Linked DNA regions of Gloeocapsopsis sp. IPPAS B-1203. The protein of the gene in region 2 interacts with the protein of the main gene of each other region in a pairwise test. Links are inferred from orthologs where the notes say so. Each region holds a gene or a part of one and is shown on either strand. Other genes may lie near its edges.

Region 1 (10,721 bases), on a different replicon or contig from region 2:
ACCTGCAGAAAAACTTTGCTTTGGACACGTCGTAACTGGACATCGTACGATCGCCCCCACTTATTCAACAATAGCTGGCGTAACTCCTTGCCTGTCATTTCGTTACCGATGACCTTTTACATTTCGTTATAAAGTAAAGCTGCGTAACTCAGGTATGATACCAATATAAAGAAATGTAATGATCCTCTGAAAAAGGCTGGAAACACTCTTAAAAGAGGGACTTGAAAGTTGTTGTAAGTCGTGGTAGACCGACTTCAACAGAGGATAAGTGAGGTTCTGGGAGCAAATCTCAGCGTTGTTAACAAAGACACAAGCAAAGCGCAGAAATTATGGCTCAAATGTCTAAATCCATGGACGTACCCGATATGGGGCGTCGTCAATTCATGAACTTGCTCACCTTTGGTACGATTACCGGAACAGCTTTAGGAGCATTGTATCCGGTAGTGAAGTTCTTTATTCCACCTAACAGTGGTGGTGCTGGCGGTGGTGTCAAAGCAAAAGACGCGCTAGGTAACGATATTAGCGTCAGTAACTTCTTAGAAACGCACAATCCAGGCGATCGCGTACTCGCCCAAGGACTCAAAGGCGATCCGACTTATATTGTCGTTGAAAGTAAAGAAGCAATTGGCGATTACGGAATGAACGCGGTGTGTACCCACCTTGGTTGTGTTGTTCCTTGGAATGCCGCAGAAAACAAGTTTAAGTGCCCTTGTCATGGCTCGCAGTACGATGAAACTGGCAAAGTTGTTCGAGGTCCAGCACCACTATCGTTAGCACTCGTCCATGTTAAGCCAGAAGACGATAAAATTTCCATCACGCCTTGGACTGAAACAGATTTTCGTACTGGTGAATCGCCTTGGTGGACTTAAAAAAGTGCTGCGTTCTAGTGACTAGTCACTAAACACTAGCCAATAACCTATACATTTGCACCTTCGTCACAAATAAGTGTTTGGTTACTGATGAAAAAAGCTTTGTTATCAACAGCGATTGTCAAAACGTTAGTTATCGCGATCGCTACTGTCACCTTCTTGCTAGCAAGCGATCTGGTACTTCCCCAGTCAGCTGCTGCTTATCCTTTTTGGGCACAGCAAACCTATCCCGAAACTCCCCGCGAACCTACAGGAAGAATTGTTTGTGCTAACTGTCACTTAGCTGCTAAACCTACAGAAGTAGAGATACCGCAATCTGTACTTCCCGATACTGTATTTGAAGCAGTTGTAAAAATTCCCTACGACACCAACACTCAGCAAGTTCTTAGTGATGGTTCTTTGGGCGGGCTAAATGTAGGCGCAGTATTAATGTTACCGGAAGGCTTTAAGATTGCCCCTCCTGAACGCATTTCGGAGGAGATGAAAGAAAAAGTTGGCGATCTTTACTTCCAACCCTATAGCGAAGATAAAGACAATATTGTCATCGTTGGACCTCTACCAGGCGAACAGTATCAAGAAATCGTTTTTCCAGTACTATCACCCGATCCAAGATCAGACAAAAATATTCACTTTGGCAAATATCCTGTTCATGTAGGTGGTAATCGCGGACGAGGTCAAGTTTACCCGACAGGTGAGAAAAGTAACAACTCAGTTTACAACGCCTCAGCCGCAGGAACAATTGCTAAAATTGCTCAAACTACTGATGAAAACGGAACAACACAGTACCAAGTCACTATTAATGCTGATTCAGGTGAAACAGTCGTTGAGACAATTCCTCTAGGACCAAAACTGATTGTCTCCGAAGGACAAGCAGTAGCAGCTGGCGATGCTTTGACTGATAACCCGAACGTCGGTGGCTTTGGTCAAGACGACGGTGAAATTGTGCTCCAAAGTACCGCAAGAATTCAATGGTTGATGGCATTTTTAGCCGCAATTATGCTATGTCAAGTACTACTAGTACTGAAGAAAAAGCAAGTTGAGAAAGTCCAAGCAGCAGAAATGAATTTCTAAACTTGAGTTTAATTGAATTCTTCTTTGAGGACGGGTTTTAGCCTGTCCTTTTTGTTTATTTCAGTAGTTTGAACTATAACAGAGTCAGGAGTTAGGGTTAAAAGCTTAGTTGGGATATTGGCTCTAAGCTTCTAGAATGTCCTAAGCTTTACTTCCATTACTATAATTCTTAATTCTTTTGTACCCATAAAACTTGATACGAAAAAACCACACAATGTTCGTCAGTAGAGCACTTACTTAAGAACGTTTAACTTTAATTTGGTTACAAACAAGTAGCTTCAGAAAGAGGGAAAAATTTATTGTTAGCTACCATCTCGTGAAATGACATAACACAATTTTTTAATGTAAAAAGTCAGATGCGATCGCAAGTTTCAATAATTTTTTCTCTATTTTAAGTGTGCTTAATGATAACTGCTCAATGTTTTGGGGAACTATAGTCTTGTGAAGGTATCTAAGTAGTCAACAAATGAAATACAAACTATGGGGCAGGCAAGATACCTACCCTTACTCTACTTATTTGATAGCTAAAATTTACATTGCGATCAAAGCAGTTTATTAAAAATGTTAAAAGTAGCGATTGGTCATAGTAGCGATCCTGATTCGCTAGAAGCTGTCAAGGAAGTTATCCAACAGTGTCGGAGTACTCTAGCACAGACACCACAAGCAGGACTTTTATTTGCTGCAATCGACTTCGATCATCATTTAATTCTGCAACAGATTAATGAAGCCTTTCCTAAGATTGAATTGATTGGAGGAACAACAGATGGTGAAATTTCCTCAATTTTAGAATTTCAGCAAGACTCATTGACACTGATGCTTTTTTGTGCAGACAATATAGAATTTCGAGCATCTATTGGGCGCAATGTGTCTCAAAACCCAGAGGCGATCGCTCAACAAGCAGTTGAAACGGCAAAACACCGCCTCACTTTACCTATTCAATTTTGTATTACTGTGCCAGAGAGTTTAACTACCTCCACAGTTTCGATTTTGCAAGGGCTAAAAGCAGCTTTAGGAACAATCCCAATCTTTGGTGGCGCTGCTGCAGATCAATGGCAATACAAACGTACCTATCAATTCTTCAACACAGAGGTTTTGAGTGACGCAGTTCCTGTGCTTCTTGTGGCTGGAAAACTATTCTTTTCCTATGGTGTGGCGGGTGGGTGGCGTCCTATTGGCAAACGCAGTCTGATTACGAAAGTCAACAAAAATATTATTTATGAAATTGATGGTAAGCCCGCTCTAGATTTCTATCACTATTATTTAAACAATTCAGCACCTGATGCTGTTTACCCACTTGCTGTGTTTCCACCTGGTGAAGAGCAATTTTTTTTAAGAGGATCAGTAGGTCACGATTTAGAACAAGGTAGCATTACTGTTTCAGGAGATATCCCTGAGCATTCCGTTGTCCAGATTACAGATGCTTCTATCGATGATGTTATTACTGCTTCACAAACGGCTTCTATAGAAGCATGGGCAAAATATCCAGGGCAAGCACCAGAAGCAGCACTATTTTTCTCGTGTGCTTGGCGACGGCACATTTTAGGTACACGGGCAAATGAAGAATACCAAGCGATCGCTCACTCCTCAAAACAAGTCATAGCAGGGTGCGGTTTTTACACTTATGGAGAGATTGCACCACTGAGCAATACAGGGCAAACTTTTTTCCACAATACGACATTTGTCACTTTATTGATTGGCAGCCAATGATAGCTTATGTCTCCAAAATTTGAGCTTGAGATTAAACAACTAAATAGAGAAATTCGCATTCTTCAAAAGAAGTTAGAACGTTCGGAAATTGATCGCGCTAGATTAGAAGCAACGAATCGTAGCAAGGAATTTCTGCTCAAGCGTGTCATTGGCGATTTGCAAGAATATCAAAGCATTCTTGAAAAAAAGAGTGCTGATTTAGAACAAGCATTTGATGAACTGACTAGGATGAAAGATAAGCTAGTCGAAACTGAGAAAATGGCGGCTTTGGGTAGTTTGGTTGCAGGTGTTGCCCATGAAATTAGTACTCCAGTCGGAACTAGCGTCACCCTTGCCTCAACTTTAATGGATGAAACGCGATCGCTCATGATGACAGTCAAGACAGGACAACTCAAGCGTTCAACTTTAAATAATTACTTAGATATTGCTCAAGAAAGTACTAACTTAATTTTAAATAACCTCAATCGTGCGGGTGAATTGGTGCAAAGCTTCAAACAAGTTGCTGTCGATCAATCCAGCCTAGAGCAACGCACATTTTCTGTTAAGCATTACCTTGAGGAAGTCGTGATGAGTCTCTCGCCTCAATTTAGAAAAAACTTACACACCGTAACAATTGAAGGCAACGATGCGATCGCGATTCACAGCTATCCTGGTGCATTAGCTCAAGTAGTGACTAATTTAATGACAAATTCACTTATTCATGGCTACTCACAACAAGCAAAAGGTCATTTGCGTTTTGATGTGACAAAACATAACGACCAAGTCGTAATTCAGTACCGTGACGACGGTACTGGTATCCCTACACAAATTTTAGAAAAAATCTTTGAACCCTTTTTTACAACTGCCAGAGAGAAAGGAGGAACAGGATTGGGATTGCATATTACTTACAACCTAGTTACTCAAAAATTACAAGGCAGGATTGCTGTTCAAAGCGAGGTAGGAAAGGGCACGCTATTTATAATTGAACTTCCTACTTCGGTGACTTGAGCCTTCAACTTAACAAAAGTAGCCATTGATGTTTCCTATCAACCCTAAATTGCAGAATCAATTTCAACAAGATGTCATTTTCTTGAAGGATGATGAGATCTGCTTTGGCGATGAAACTGAGACAGCGGCGCAGGAACTGCCGATCCCACCAAATAATTGGAATGTCATCATTGTAGACGACGAACCTGATGTGCATCGAGCAACGCAACTAGCACTCAATAACGTTCAGTTTGAGAACAGAAAACTCGCATTTTTGTCTGCGTACTCAGGTAAAGAGGCGAAAGAATTACTAGCGATCGCTCACTCTGATGCTGCGCTAATCTTGCTAGATGTAGTGATGGAAACGAACGATGCTGGATTGCAAGTTGTTCAGTATATTCGTGAAGAACTCAAAAATCAGCATGTCCGAATCATTTTGCGCACGGGACATCCTGGCGAAGCTCCTGAAGAATCTGTTATTTTAAATTACGATATCAATGACTATAAACTCAAAATAGAACTCACTCGTCAAAAACTGTTAACAACAGTAATTGCAGCACTACGATCTTACCGAGACATCAACACAATTCAACAACAGCAACTTGAACTCGCCCACACTCTGGATCGCTTAGAGCAAGTTAAACTCCAGCTAGAAGAGTATACATACACCCTTGAGATGAAAGTTGCCCAGCGAACAGCCGCCTTAGAAGAAGCCAATCGCGAACTACTCCGACTAGCAATTGTAGATAACTTGACACTCGTTGCCAATCGCCGTCGCTTTGATGAGTATTGGCAGCAACAGTGGCAGTTTTTGGCATGCCAACAGCAATCTTTAGCGCTGATTTTAATTGATGTCGATCACTTCAAGCTTTATAACGATTACTATGGACATCAAGCAGGCGATGAATGTTTGTGGAAAATTGCTCAAGCAATTAGTTCTGTCTTAAACCGCCCCACAGACTTAGTTGCTCGGTATGGAGGTGAAGAGTTTGCCGTCATATTGCCTTACACTTCAGTCAAAGGAGCTAAAAAAGTTGCAGAAGCAATCGTAACTGAAATTTACAGCCTCAATATTCCCCACAACCAATCATTAGTGAGCGATTGCGTCACCTTAAGTCTAGGAATTACCTGCACCGTACCACAACTTGATATTTCATGGAAGAGTGCAATTGCATTTGCAGATAAAGCGCTATATCAGGCGAAGCGGGAAGGACGCAATCGATATAGTGTTTATACGCCTTAGCACCGCTGATAGCGCATTCCAGGTAATTGAGACACTAGCCCGACAAGTTCTAGTTGTAGAAGTGCGCTCGAAACTTGACTCGCTGAGAAACCGGTTTGTTGTACAATCAAGTCGAATGGCATAGATTCAGCAGCAATCGCCCTAAAGATTTTCTCCAACTCTGGTGCTAATTCTGGTAGTTGTGTTGCTGAGGGTAGTGCCTGATCAATTTGTGGCATTGAGCCTAGCATTTCTAGTAAAGAATCTTCGCCTAAAATAGCTCCAGCGCCTTTATGTAATAACTCCAAGCAGCCTAGCGATCGCGGATTGTCTAAAGATCCTGGTAAGGCGTAAACATCGCGACAGAATTCATTTGCATAATGTGCAGTAATTAATGCACCTGAACGTGTCGGTGCTTCTAGAACTAGTACTGCACGAGTTAGACCTGCGATAATCCGATTACGGCGGGGAAAATGGGCGCGATCTGGTGGTGTCTTAGCAGGATACTCACTCACAACTAACCCTTGATGGAGAATTTGTTGATAAAGATCGCGATTTCGGGATGGATACACAATATCAACACCAGTACCCAATACTGCAATTGTTCTGCCTCCAGCTGCTAAGCAGCTGTGATGTGCTTCGGTATCAATTCCATCTGCTAAACCGGAAACAACTGTAAACCCATTTCTTGCTAAAGTAGTACTCAGTTTGCGCGTCCACCGCTTACCATATTCTGAAGGATTGCGCGTACCGACGATGCTAATCAGGGATTTTTGCCCAAAATTTTCCTGAAGATCGACATTACCACGATAGTACAATATTGGTGGTGGACTAGGAATTTCTAACAACAATTGAGGATAATCGGTATCAACAGGTGTCCAGAAATTTATGTTTTGTTGTTGGTGTTCGAGTAAAAGCTGTTCTGGGTGAAGATGCGATCGCCCTGCACTGATTGCTGCAATTGTCTGAACTCCGAAACCTTCAACTTGCTGTAACTCTTGTTCTTGCGCATCCCATGCTGTAGCTAAAGTTCCAAAATGCTGTTGCAATCGTTGCAACAAAACTGGACCAATTCCACTAATTTGTGACCAAGCAAGCCAGTAAGCACGTTCAGCTAACAATCTTTATTCCTCAAGGATAGAAGCTTAAAATGAATTAGGTTCAAATTTCCTACTTTCTATCTTTTCCTAGCCTCTATTTCCTTGTCACTATTCTTTTATTTTCTTCATACTGTTTTTAAAAATTGTGGGTTAATATCTGCGATCGCTTCATAAAGTACGGTATATTTTTAAACCTTATATTCATCTACAGGGCTAACTCAAAACTCAGAACTTTTAAAACGCTGTTGTTTTAAATAAACAAAAACTGATTTATCTCCAATATCTGGAGGGATAGGTTGTATTACCTTACGCAAGGCAAATACAACAAACAATGTTGCCCATCCTGCTAGCATTATTTGTTCCAATTGCACAGGTAAAACTTGTAATATATGACCCAATAATAGAATGGGTACTAATGGCGTCAAAACTTTTGTTTCTAAACGATCAAAACAAAAGGCTTCTTTAAAGTAAATGCCCGTCAAAGCAGCGAAAACGAAACCAACACCAAACAAACTCGTTGGATGATTGTAGATTGTGAGTGCTAAAGGTTCAACACTAGAAACTGCAAAAAAGACAGCAGATAATGTGCCAATTGCCCAAAAAATTTGGAGTAATCGATGAAGTGCTGCTAAATAAATATGAATTGTAAACAGGCTTACGCCTAATGCTATGCAAAAACAAGCAAATAAAGGAGTTAGAATTTGTAAATTCACTGCATTGTGATTCAGTAACACTAAAGCACTACCAAGAGCAAAACTCAATGCAGCTACCATTAACCCTGTGCGATAGACAATAACGCCAGTGCGATCGCCCTCATTAATTGTGAATTCACCAAATTGACCTTGGTAAACGATTGATTCAGATACATGTTGAGTCATACGTCATCGACCGTGATGTGTTCAATTCCACCCTAACTCAAAACAAGACTTGAACAGGATCTAAATAATCCAAGTGTAGCTGCGATCGCGCACTACCACCATTAACTGCAATTTCAATCCAACCATGACTACCAACAAGAGCGATCGCACTTCCCTGCAGTTGTTCGCTATACGTCTTACCTCCTGGTATTTCTACTCCTCCGGCGATAACAGCCCACTGCTTACTAAGCATGTCATTGCCAGGAATATTAGTAATTAAATTACCAAAACCATCGATATATTGAATACAACCCTGAATACTTGTGTCCATAATAGTGGAGTTTGGTATTTCCAGCTTTACCAATGATGCAACGTCAATGACGCCTCCCAAGTCATCAAGAGAAACTCCACTAGTAAGATGCGCTGCAACAGGTGCAAAGATATCTCTACCATGAAATGTGGCACTACTTTGTGCAACTCGCCAGTAATCTGAGTTCGTTAATTCTACCGCTTTTAAAGCAGGAGTTTGACTTAATACACCACTAAATATACCATTATCAGGTCCAACTAAAAACCCTGTGGCAAATTCTACTGCGATCGCTCGTCTCGTACTACCCACACCAGGATCGACAACACCAAGATGAACAGTTCCACTAGGAAAGTAAGTATAAGCATTCATTAAGCAAAATCTTGCTGCTGCGATATTTTGAGGAGGAATTTGATGTGTCAGATCAATGACATTTATATGAGGATTGATTTGAGTGATTATTCCCTTCATTACACCCACATATATATCAGTTAATCCAAAGTCAGTTAGCAATGTCAACATACACAGTATTTCTATTCAAGTTACGAGCATTCACTCCAGATTGCTAATTGTTCGCAAATATTAGCTAACAGCTATTTTTCTATGCTGCTGTTAATTACGAATCACTTAGGAACCATATAGCATTTCCAAACATATTATGAAACTTCTTTTTACCTCTTTCTTGAGTGATATCAGCAGCTCATCTTTCAAAAAAAGTGGCATCTTAAATAAGATTATTTTATTTTTATAAAATTTACGTTGCAATTAAGTCTCAGTTTGCGAAACACGATTTGAATTTTGCTGCCGCGACTTGATAAAACTGCGTTGTCGTAAAATAATTCCCAAGTTCAATTGTTTGGTAATCCAATATAAAACAGTAATTATAATAAAAGTGATTGCAATAATAACAAGTGGACGCTTACCTAATAAATCTTCTATTAAACTAGTAGCCACTACATCTAGTTGTGTAACTAAGTCCCAGCTATTAAATCTCTGAAATCGACCTAAGTAAACTCCTACAGCACACAAAGCATGAGTAATTAATTCAGCGCTAGTAATCCATCGAGTTTTTCCTATGCGATGCAAATAGGAACCTAAATTGATTAAAGAGATAACATATGCTTCAAATCCTAGTGACATAAATAACAAGTACAAGGGGAATAAAATTAAAGTAATTAGCCATATAGAATCAACTCTACGAATATATGTAACTAAATGAATAATATCTGTTAAAACATAAGGTGCGTTTGGTAGAAAAGCAAAAAAGACAAGAAACCCTAACCACCAAGATAGAGAACGATTTAAACTTTTACGTCGAAATAAAAGCACGCTTAATCCTAACGGAATAAAAGCTAAAAACAAATTCCAACTCATCCAACGACTATGAGCCTGTAATATGTATAGAAAGCTATTAAAAAACATTTCTATCATTACCATTTCCTCAAATAAAGTTCCTATGTCTGTTTGTTAAGGAACTAGATTACTAGTAAGCGATATTTCTGTTTTAGCTCAGAAATATAGATATTGCCTAATTTTTGTTCTCTAGTATGAGATCAACTAAAGGATTGGTAACTCTACACACAAGATTGTTTACTTTCAGCAAACTTATGATAGATACTGCTGTTTAAATATCTGTGTTAAGTTTTTGTCTTGCAGTTATAGTCAATTAGTAAATCAAGATAGCAAAAAAATTAAGGGACATCATATATGATGTCCCTCACATTACGTTCTATAAGCTATCTTTTAGTGTTTAGCTAGCAGCTAATTTCTGGTTTAGTTAAAGTAATTGAGTTCTGCTTCTAGTTGTCGGATAAGCTTTTCATCACCTTGAGATTTTGCAACTTCTAATCGGTGCTGCAAGCTTCTTTGGATATTAGTGCGGTGGGCTTCCGCTGCTTGTTTTGCGGCTTGTTGCTTTCTGTTCATAATCATTGTTCTCTGTAATTTGCAATTTATATCCTGATATTCTAACAAAGACAGGATTCAGTAACAGCTGCTACAGAATAAATTTATATTTCTTTTAATTAATCTGTCTTAAGAGGTAAATTTAAACTAATACTGCCATAAAAAATGGGGCTTTCGAGTGAATACCCCACAATACACTAAAGATTATGAAAAATTCTGCACAAACTCAAGACACGTTTAATTCTCAAACTTACTGAAGTTTTGTGTAGCTTAGTTTACATTTTGCCTTTTTGCATAACTTCTTGCAGATGTTGACGAATCTCCTGTGCTTGCTCTACATCTGCTTGACGCAGCTTTTGAAATAGCTCAACACAAGGTTGCGATTGCATTTGTTGGGCATCTTGAATGTAAGTGTCGTAAGCTTTGACAGCTTCTGCTTTATTCTGTAACGCTGTCAGTAGATCGTACTCCAGGTTGCTTAACGCTGTGTTATTTCCGTTGTCTGCCATGATCTATGTACACCCTCCTTAGACATTGCTACCTCAAGTTGTACTGACAACTAAATGGCAGTTCATCTATCCAAAAGAGTATCACCTGTACAAAACTATAAGGTTTCAGAAGGGATGAAAGTACTAGCTAGTCGAGATTCAAGGCGCGATGTTTGAGGTCTTGTAGAGAGACAAAATTCAAAATTGCTTCATGCGTTGCAGATAGAAT
Region 2 (8,109 bases):
TCGCTAAAAAAGAATATAAGCTAGAAGCTAATAGCTAAAAGCCCATAGCTAATCATGCTCGATTTAACAAAACTCGCAAAAGCGATGCAAGGCATTAGCCAGCATCTCACCTTAGAAGCTGCTGCCAGTCGTCAGCGCGTAGAATTAGCCCAAGAGTTATTTGCGGACGCATGCACGCGACAAGCCGAATTAGTGGAGAAACAGCAGCAATGGCGCGATCGCATTCTGTTCAGCATCGCTACACCTGTTGAACCTCTTGATACTGCGGTTGACATTCCTATTCCCCCAGCAGTTCACACCGTCATTGCCACTGATGGCTCGCAGATTGCCCCAAATCAGCACGAAATTGCTTACTGCTACCTCCTCAATATCGGGCGCGTTGTCTTACACTACGGGCAAAATCGGCAACCATTATTAGATAGCTTACCCGAAGTGTTTTATCTCCCTGAAGACTTGTATGTTTCACGTCAGTGGGGAATTCGTACGGAAGAATGGATGGGATATTGCCGTACTGCGTCAGAAGCCACTGTTTTGGCGGAATTAGCAATTGTAGGGGCGAGGGGCGTGGAGCGTGGGGCGAGGGGTGAAGTACCACTATTGGCAATGGTGGATGGTTCGCTGATTTATTGGTTTTTAGAGCAATTACCTTTAGAAGCCCGCGATCGCATTTTACCGCCGATTTTAGATGCTTGGGATCAACTTAAAGATGCCGGAATTCCCATGATGGGATACCTCAGTGCTTCGCGTAGTGGAGAAGCTATTAACTTTTTACGCTTACAAGCGTGTCCGCACGAAAATCCTGATTGCGTGACATATTGTCCTAATCTTGTTGTCGAAAAAGCGCCGTGTCAAATGCTCGATCCCCTGCGAGATATTGCACTATGGACGTCTAGCCTCAAGCCAGGACAACGCAGTACTCTATGGCGCAGTTCGCACCGCATTCTTGACTTGTACGGTTGCCATACTGTTTATTTTTGCTACGTTCATGTAGGAACAGAAATCGCCCGCATAGAAGTCCCAGCCTGGGTAGCAGAAAACCAAGCGTTACTCGATCAATCCCTCAGCTTAATGTTGGCACAGGTACAAAAAGGATATGGTTATCCTGTAGCGCTTGCAGAAGCACACAATCAAGCCGTGGTTCGTGGTGGCGATCGCGCGCGTTTCTTCACCCTCCTCGAACAACAAATGATTAAAGCTGGTTTACGCAATGTCGGAATTTCCTACAAGGAAGCCCGCAAACGCGGCAGTATTGCCTAAAAGGGATTAGTTTTGAGTTTTGAGTGATGAGTTTTGAATAGATAGAAAAGAGTATTCTCCTCTGCTTTTTCAATTCCCTGACTTCTCATTCGGGTTCATCACTCAAAGTTTCAATTAATAAATCTACTTGCTGCTGTCTTTGCTGGAGAAAAGTTTCGCATTGACGTAAATATTCAACAGCTGCTGTAAATTTCTCAAAGACCTCTTCTAATTCCAACTCCCCAGCTTCAATTTGCGCAATAATTCTTTCTACTTCGGCAACCTTAGCTTCATAATTCCAGTCGGGTTTGAGTGTTGCATCTACTGCGTCAGAATTGACTACCTTACTTCGTCTAGCCATAAATACCCGTTACTAAGTGCTTTTGATTTGATAAGTAGCCTACTTGGACAGCAAAAGACGGCTATCTCACATTAAATCAAGTTCAATGACTTACTTTCAATTCATGATTTCTGTCACTTCGACTTTAACTTGACCTTCACTCAACTGAATTGATAGTTTTTGTCCTATTGTTAAGTCACTAGCACTACGCGCGATCGCTCCCTGCTCTTGTCTAACTACAGCGTAACCTCGCTTTAGCACTGCTTTAGGATCGAGACTCGCTAACTTCTGCTCTAAAAACTGGCAGCGTAAAGTTGCTTGCTGTAACTGCTGCTTTGTTCTGGTGACAAGTTGATGACGCTGCGATGCTAATAACTGTCTTTCTTGGGGAATTTTTTGATCTAAACGTAAACGTCGCAAACGAATTTTAAATTCCTGTAACTGATTTTCTGTGTTCTTTAGCTGCTGATACATGACTGCATGCAAAGTTGTTACTCTTTGCTGATGTTCAAAATAAAGTTCTTGTAATTCAGGGACAACCTGTACTGCTGCTGCTGTGGGAGTATGGACGCAAACATCGGCAACTAAGTCAGCTAAAGATTCATCGCGTTGATGACCAATACCCGTAATCACGGGAATCGAGCATTGGGCGATCGCTCTCACTACGCGTTCATCATTAAAGCAAGCTAATTCTTCAACCGCACCACCACCCCGCGCCAAAATTAAGACTTCTGCTCTACCATCTTGTTCCACTCGTGCAATTGCCTTTGCGATTGAGCTTGGTGCTTGCTCACCTTGAACTAAAGCTGAAGAGAACAATATGCGCACTCCTGGATAACGACTGCGGAGTGTTTTTTGAATATCACCCCATGCAGCACCCGCAGGAGAAGAGACAACTGCAATTGTCTGAGGATGGATCGGGAGCGATCGCTTGCGTTCAACGGCAAATAACCCTTCGGCTTCTAAGCGGTTACGTAGCTGGCGATAACGTAATGCTTGTAAGCCATCGCCTGCTGGCAAAGCTTGCCATACAGTTAACTGATACTGTCCTCTTTGAGGATATAGCCGTAAACTTCCCAAAACAATTAACTGTTCTCCGCGTTGAGGTATTTGTGTCAGTTTTTCTATTTGACTGTGCCACACCACACAGTTGATCGCGGCTTTGCCTTCGGTATCTTGTAGTGTAAAAAACAGCCCCTTAGAGTGCCCATTAGTGCTAGAAACTTCACCAATGACCCAAATGTGGTGTAACTGGGCATTTTCCTCTAACAGCGCCTGAATGTAAGCGGTTAACCCAGCTACAGAAATTGCAGTATCCGTCACTAAATCTGCTTGATAAAAAGTCATTACAAAACTAAAAGAACAGTTAGTTGTCAGTGGTAAGCTTAAAACTATTATCTCTTATGTATAAGCCAAAATTTTTGGTTAAAAATCTTACTAAATTACTACGTAGGATAAACGTAGATTCATGGTTCAGCCGTTTATTGAGGGTGACTTGTTTTACCATTAAAACTCGGCTCGAAGTTTCATGCAAAAGTTGAGAAAATCTAGCTAAAATAGTATATCTGCACTAGTCATAACTCCCAGAATAATTTTAAACCTCCCTACTTAGAGGCAATAATGGCTATTGATACAACTGATACATCCGGAAAACAAAAAGCCCTGAATTTGGTGCTAAACCAAATTGAACGCAGCTTCGGTAAAGGAGCAATTATGCGTCTTGGTGATGCCACTCGAATGCGGGTGGAAACAATTTCCACGGGCGCGTTAACTCTAGATTTAGCTTTGGGCGGTGGTTTACCCAAAGGGCGAGTCATCGAAGTTTATGGTCCAGAAAGTTCTGGTAAAACGACAGTAGCACTGCACGCAGTTGCAGAAGTTCAGAAAAATGGTGGTGTTGCTGCATTTGTTGATGCGGAACACGCCCTCGATCCTACCTATGCTGCTGCACTGGGAGTTGATATTGCCAATTTACTGGTTTCTCAACCCGATACAGGGGAAGCGGCTTTAGAAATTGTGGATCAGCTCGTCCGCTCGGCAGCTGTAGACATTGTCGTAGTAGACTCAGTAGCTGCACTTGTTCCCCGTGCTGAAATTGAAGGCGAAATGGGTGATACGCACGTTGGTCTTCAAGCTCGTTTAATGAGCCAAGCGTTAAGGAAAATCACAGGTAATATTGGTAAATCTGGCTGTACTGTCATATTTCTCAACCAGTTGCGCCAAAAGATCGGTGTGACTTACGGCAACCCAGAAACAACTACTGGTGGTAACGCTCTCAAGTTTTATGCTTCAGTTCGACTCGACATTCGCCGGATTCAAACCTTGAAAAAAGGTACCGAAGAGTTTGGTAATCGTGTCAAAGTTAAAGTTGCTAAAAACAAAGTGGCACCACCTTTTCGAGTGGCAGAATTTGATATTGTTTTTGGCAAAGGTGTTTCAACTCTAGGCTGTATTGTTGACCTAGCAGAAGAAACTGGCGTTGTTGTCCGTAAGGGAGCTTGGTACAGCTACAACGGCGATAATATTGCTCAAGGTCGTGATAATGCCATCAAATATTTAGAAGAAAATCTTGAACTAGCGCAGCAAATTCAGCAGATAGTTCGAGAAAAGCTGGAAATGGGAGCAGTTGTTTCTGCTAATTCAGTTGGAGAAACTGAAGACGATGCAGAATTAGATGCTGACGAATAATTACAATTATTAGGAGTGGTAAGACAAGTTAAGTCTATTTCACTTCTAGTACTTTGTTAAGTTAAAATCCCTAGCTGTGCTGTACGAGCTAGGGATTTTATTTGGATCTGATCTTTGCGCAGTTGCGTCCTATAAACCTAAGTAGCGATCGCTTTGCCACCTGCTGAGACTAATAGATTTAGAGTGCCACAATATCTAAACCTTTTTGCTCAGCAATATTGGTGATTCATTAGGGGAAACAGAATGTTTGACTAAATTAGCAAGTTCTTGTAACTGACTAATTGCTTCAGCGCCCTCTAACTTCATAAGTTCGCGATCGTCACGCATCTCAGTCCAAGTGATGCCATAATCGGACACGAGAAACCGAATCAAATGGTTGTCTCCCAAGCTAACCATAAATGAGGCGCTGCTCATTTGCCCGCCACAGGTATAACATGATGCCAAATAACCACGTCGCTCTAACACGGTTGCCAGAGCTTGCAGGTTCATCACGAGATCCTGGACATATTGTCGGTGTTGTTCTGCTAATCTGAGAAACACGGTCGTCCTCCAAACACCACACTTAATTGTAAACCTATTTTTAGATTTTCTTTATATTTACCTAAAAATATATTTATTTCAGAGGTAAATATTCTATCTAAATTCAGATAAACATTTACATAGATACAAGCTAACTGATTATTTGCTAATTGACTGTATGCAAAAAGTCATATTTCTTGCTTAAATCTACAGACTGTCACTCTCACAGAGTGTTCCTGTCGTTAGCAGTGGCTAGAAATAACGCAAAAGTCAAGTCTGGCTCACCTAATACTCTGCTATTTAAGAGTGACAATAGCAAACGTAAATTTTTATGACATTTATGAAAAATCAATTTAGTCAGAACTAGGTCACTTGCCACCAGCCAAAAGCTGGACCAATAAACCGAACAGTGATCCACCAAATAACTAGAAAGCCAATACCAAACCAAGCACCGCGATTGCTCCATTTACTAAATTGTTGGGCTTGACTTTTGGTGATAGGAAGCCAAGAAAGGATTTGAGCTTCTTTACCGTAGTTCTCCCCTAGTGCTGCTTTACGACGCTTTGCTTCGCCCATAGTCCTATTCCATTCTGAATTTTGAGATTGTAGATTGAAAAAACTGAATAAATACTCAGTAATCAGTCTCGTAGTCAATGTCAAACATCTGCTGTGCCTTGATAATAGCGCTCCTACCAGCACGACAGCAATGGGCAAGAGGTAGGCGGGTAGTAGGGTAGTAGGGTATGAGGGAAATTGACAATTATCTTTTACACTCCCACACTCCCACACTCTTACTAATCATTAGCCAAAGCGCCACTCATCACTCATCACTAATCGCTCGCTCCTAGTCCCTTAATTGGCTGGAGAGAGGAAACTGGAATCTAAATAATCAATTCTAGCCATAGGACTAAGAGCAGCTAGAATTTGAGAGCCATAACTACGGTGTAAGACTCTGCTGTCGAGCAAAGCAACTACACCTTGGCGATCGCGAACTGGGGCGATCGCGCGGGCTAATTCATTCAAAGCAGCTGGCAAGAGGTAAAAACGAAACCAATCTTGATGCTTGTGCTTGTAGTAAGCAACTCGCCCCGCTACCAGGGGATTTTCTAAAGAAGGGAGAGGTAACGTGGCAATAATCAATAATTGTGGAGTTGGGAATTCACTTTGATGCTGTCGCCAAAAGTCCCAACCAGTTACTAAGATCCCGCGATTGTCTAAAGTCGTTTTCTCAACTTGTACCCGCGAACCAAATTCTGCAGCTAAAGTTGCACCAACTTGTGCCTTGAGAGGTACATCTCCTACCAAAATGACAGTTGCTCCAGGAGATGCCACAGTTAAGCTCAGGAGCGAAAGTACTTTCTCAATAAATGCAGTTTGAAATTCTGGTGTATTTGGTAAAGGTAAGCGATCTGGCAAATAAAGTTGAATAAGATTCTCACGGCGATCGTCAGAAAACTTTAGACAAGTTAATTCGCCCAAACCCAAGTTTCTACGATAGATGGGAGCTTCAGCCTCTTGATCCAAAGCACTTCCAATTAAAACAACCGGTTGTCTAGACCAAATTGGGGCAAGTGCAGATGCAACTTCCACAGGCGTAGAGTGGACGGAAAATAAGCCTTGAGAGCGCGAAATTGTTGCCCAAAGTAGTTGATTGTCGCGCGGGTGTTGCCAAAATTTACGCCAAGCATCTGGCATCCAGAGGTCATGTGAGGATGTAGCGAGTTGCTCAGTATCATCGCTGTGTCGCGCTTGATCTTTTGTGCAACTTATTTTTAGGCTTTGATAAAGACTAGCGAGAATGTCTTGTTCTTGGTGCGAGCATAGATAGCACTCGTAAGGATTAATTGGATGTTGAAAAACAGCTTTTGTCAGTTGTACTCGTGCATTGCGAATAACTTCTACCTGTTGGGGAAAAGCGAGCATCAATTCATCCCAATCACCAGTTTGAATACTTGCCGTAAGTTGAGTTCGAGTCCACATTTCCAGATCATCTACGCCATCAAGAATTGTAGGAATACTCGTAGGAAATCCTTTTCCTGCCAACTGCGCTGCTAACCAAGCTGTAGGAGAGACGATCAATAACCCTTGAAAATTATCGTAAGCCCAAGAATCACCTGTGAGAATTTTTTTATCAGTTTGCAACCACTGCTGGAGTGGCGGAATTTCAACACGCAATAATCGCTGCTGCACTTCCTCAGGAGCAACAATAATCACAGGTTCTTGCCACATTAATGCGGGAGCAAGATAACTCAGGCGATATCGTCCTTGATAGCCACTACCAGCCCCGACTTGAATTAAAGCACTACGCTTGAGCCGCAATCCTCGTGCTACCAACCGTGCCATCGTTAAATGATGATGCCAGGAAGCTTCGCCCTGCGATCGCAGGAAGTTATGCAGTGAGTAGTGGACTTCTGCTTCAATCACGTAGTTTTACTCGTACTATCAACTTAGTTTGCTCACACCTGTTTTATTATGAATGCAAACACAAGGCGACTGGAAGTAGGGTTGTGTAAACACAATAAAGTCTTCCTTGGTAACTGTTACAACCACTGAGAAGCATAGGTATAAAACCGAAATACTCACTCATCGATATCGCAGTGTAGGGAGGCTTTATGCAGTGTAGCTAAATTTAATGCGATCGCGCTTCCCTGAAGTTAAGAAGTACATGTTTGGATACTTACATACTAGAAAACAGACATTGTAACTCTTGACAAAAGCAGACTATTTCCCTGAAGCATTCAGTTCCAAAACCACTTTGATACCATGCTCTGGTCGCAGAGTAATTGAAGGCTGCGGCACAATCGGAACAGGCAAAAGATTGAGATGAAACTTCTGAGCAACTGTTGCGAGTAATAAAATAGCTTCCATGAGTGCAAAACCTTTGCCAATACAAATGCGTGGTCCATCACCAAAAGGAATATAAACGCCTCTGGGCAGTTGTTTTTCTAAATCGTCTGCCCAGCGTTCTGGCTTAAAAATTTCGGGATCAGCAAAATACCGAGGATTACGATGCATTACCCACTGGCTAATCATAATCGTACAGCCTTTGGGTACGTTGTAGTCACCAATTTGACAATCCACTGCAGCTTCGCGCCCAAAAATTGCAACTGGTGGATAGAGTCGCATCGATTCTTTTACAATCATATCGGTATAACGCAATTGCGGAATATCAGCGACAGTAGGAGAACGTCCATTAAGTACTTCTTGCAACTCAGTTTGGAGTTTAGCTAATACTTGAGGATGTTGAGCAAGTAGCATCCATGTCCAGGTCAACGCGTTTGCTGTTGTTTCATGCCCTGCTAACATCAAAGTTGCCACCTCATCGC

Evidence for each region.
Region 1: the proteins of recA (region 2) and dprA interact in binary tests that used the Bacillus subtilis proteins (3 or more experiments, as listed by UniProt). The link is inferred for Gloeocapsopsis sp. IPPAS B-1203 from one-to-one orthologs.

What each region holds. Positions count from the first base shown.
Region 1 is NZ_PEIG01000016.1:40,340-51,060, reverse strand. What follows is about bases 4,905-7,676. They hold dprA (DNA-processing protein DprA), read right to left. Parts: upstream 6,957-7,676; coding sequence 5,853-6,956; downstream 4,905-5,852. Other genes in these bases: CSQ79_RS22435 (DUF2301 domain-containing membrane protein), read right to left, coding at 7,154-7,676; CSQ79_RS22445 (GGDEF domain-containing response regulator), read left to right, coding at 4,905-5,856. Outside these bases: CSQ79_RS22470 (DUF3067 family protein), read right to left, coding at 1-98; petC (cytochrome b6-f complex iron-sulfur subunit), read left to right, coding at 330-869; petA (cytochrome f), read left to right, coding at 960-1,940; CSQ79_RS22455 (FIST signal transduction protein), read left to right, coding at 2,502-3,647; CSQ79_RS22450 (sensor histidine kinase), read left to right, coding at 3,654-4,634; more of CSQ79_RS22445, read left to right, coding at 4,663-4,904; more of CSQ79_RS22435, read right to left, coding at 7,677-7,813; CSQ79_RS22430 (SAM hydrolase/SAM-dependent halogenase family protein), read right to left, coding at 7,851-8,621; CSQ79_RS22425 (DUF1361 domain-containing protein), read right to left, coding at 8,865-9,530; arginine synthesis PII-interacting regulator PirA, read right to left, coding at 9,873-10,025; CSQ79_RS22420 (hypothetical protein), read right to left, coding at 10,280-10,513; CSQ79_RS22415 (DUF2237 family protein), read right to left, coding at 10,641-10,721. UniProt on the Bacillus subtilis protein: Protein that helps load RecA onto ssDNA during transformation. Binds cooperatively to circular ssDNA, is able to bridge different segments of DNA. Favors the loading of RecA onto SsbA- or SsbB-coated ssDNA and formation of RecA-DNA filaments.
Region 2 is NZ_PEIG01000005.1:16,355-24,463, forward strand. What follows is about bases 2,338-5,230. They hold recA (recombinase RecA), read left to right. Parts: upstream 2,338-3,196; coding sequence 3,197-4,264; downstream 4,265-5,230. Other genes in these bases: xseA (exodeoxyribonuclease VII large subunit), read right to left, coding at 2,338-2,923; CSQ79_RS10015 (DUF1815 family protein), read right to left, coding at 4,460-4,804; CSQ79_RS10020 (DUF2839 domain-containing protein), read right to left, coding at 5,147-5,230. Outside these bases: CSQ79_RS09995 (DNA double-strand break repair nuclease NurA), read left to right, coding at 55-1,257; xseB (exodeoxyribonuclease VII small subunit), read right to left, coding at 1,343-1,597; more of xseA, read right to left, coding at 1,694-2,337; more of CSQ79_RS10020, read right to left, coding at 5,231-5,359; CSQ79_RS10025 (helicase C-terminal domain-containing protein), read right to left, coding at 5,636-7,207; CSQ79_RS10030 (cytochrome P450), read right to left, coding at 7,505-8,109. UniProt on the Bacillus subtilis protein: Multifunctional protein involved in homologous recombination, DNA repair and competence.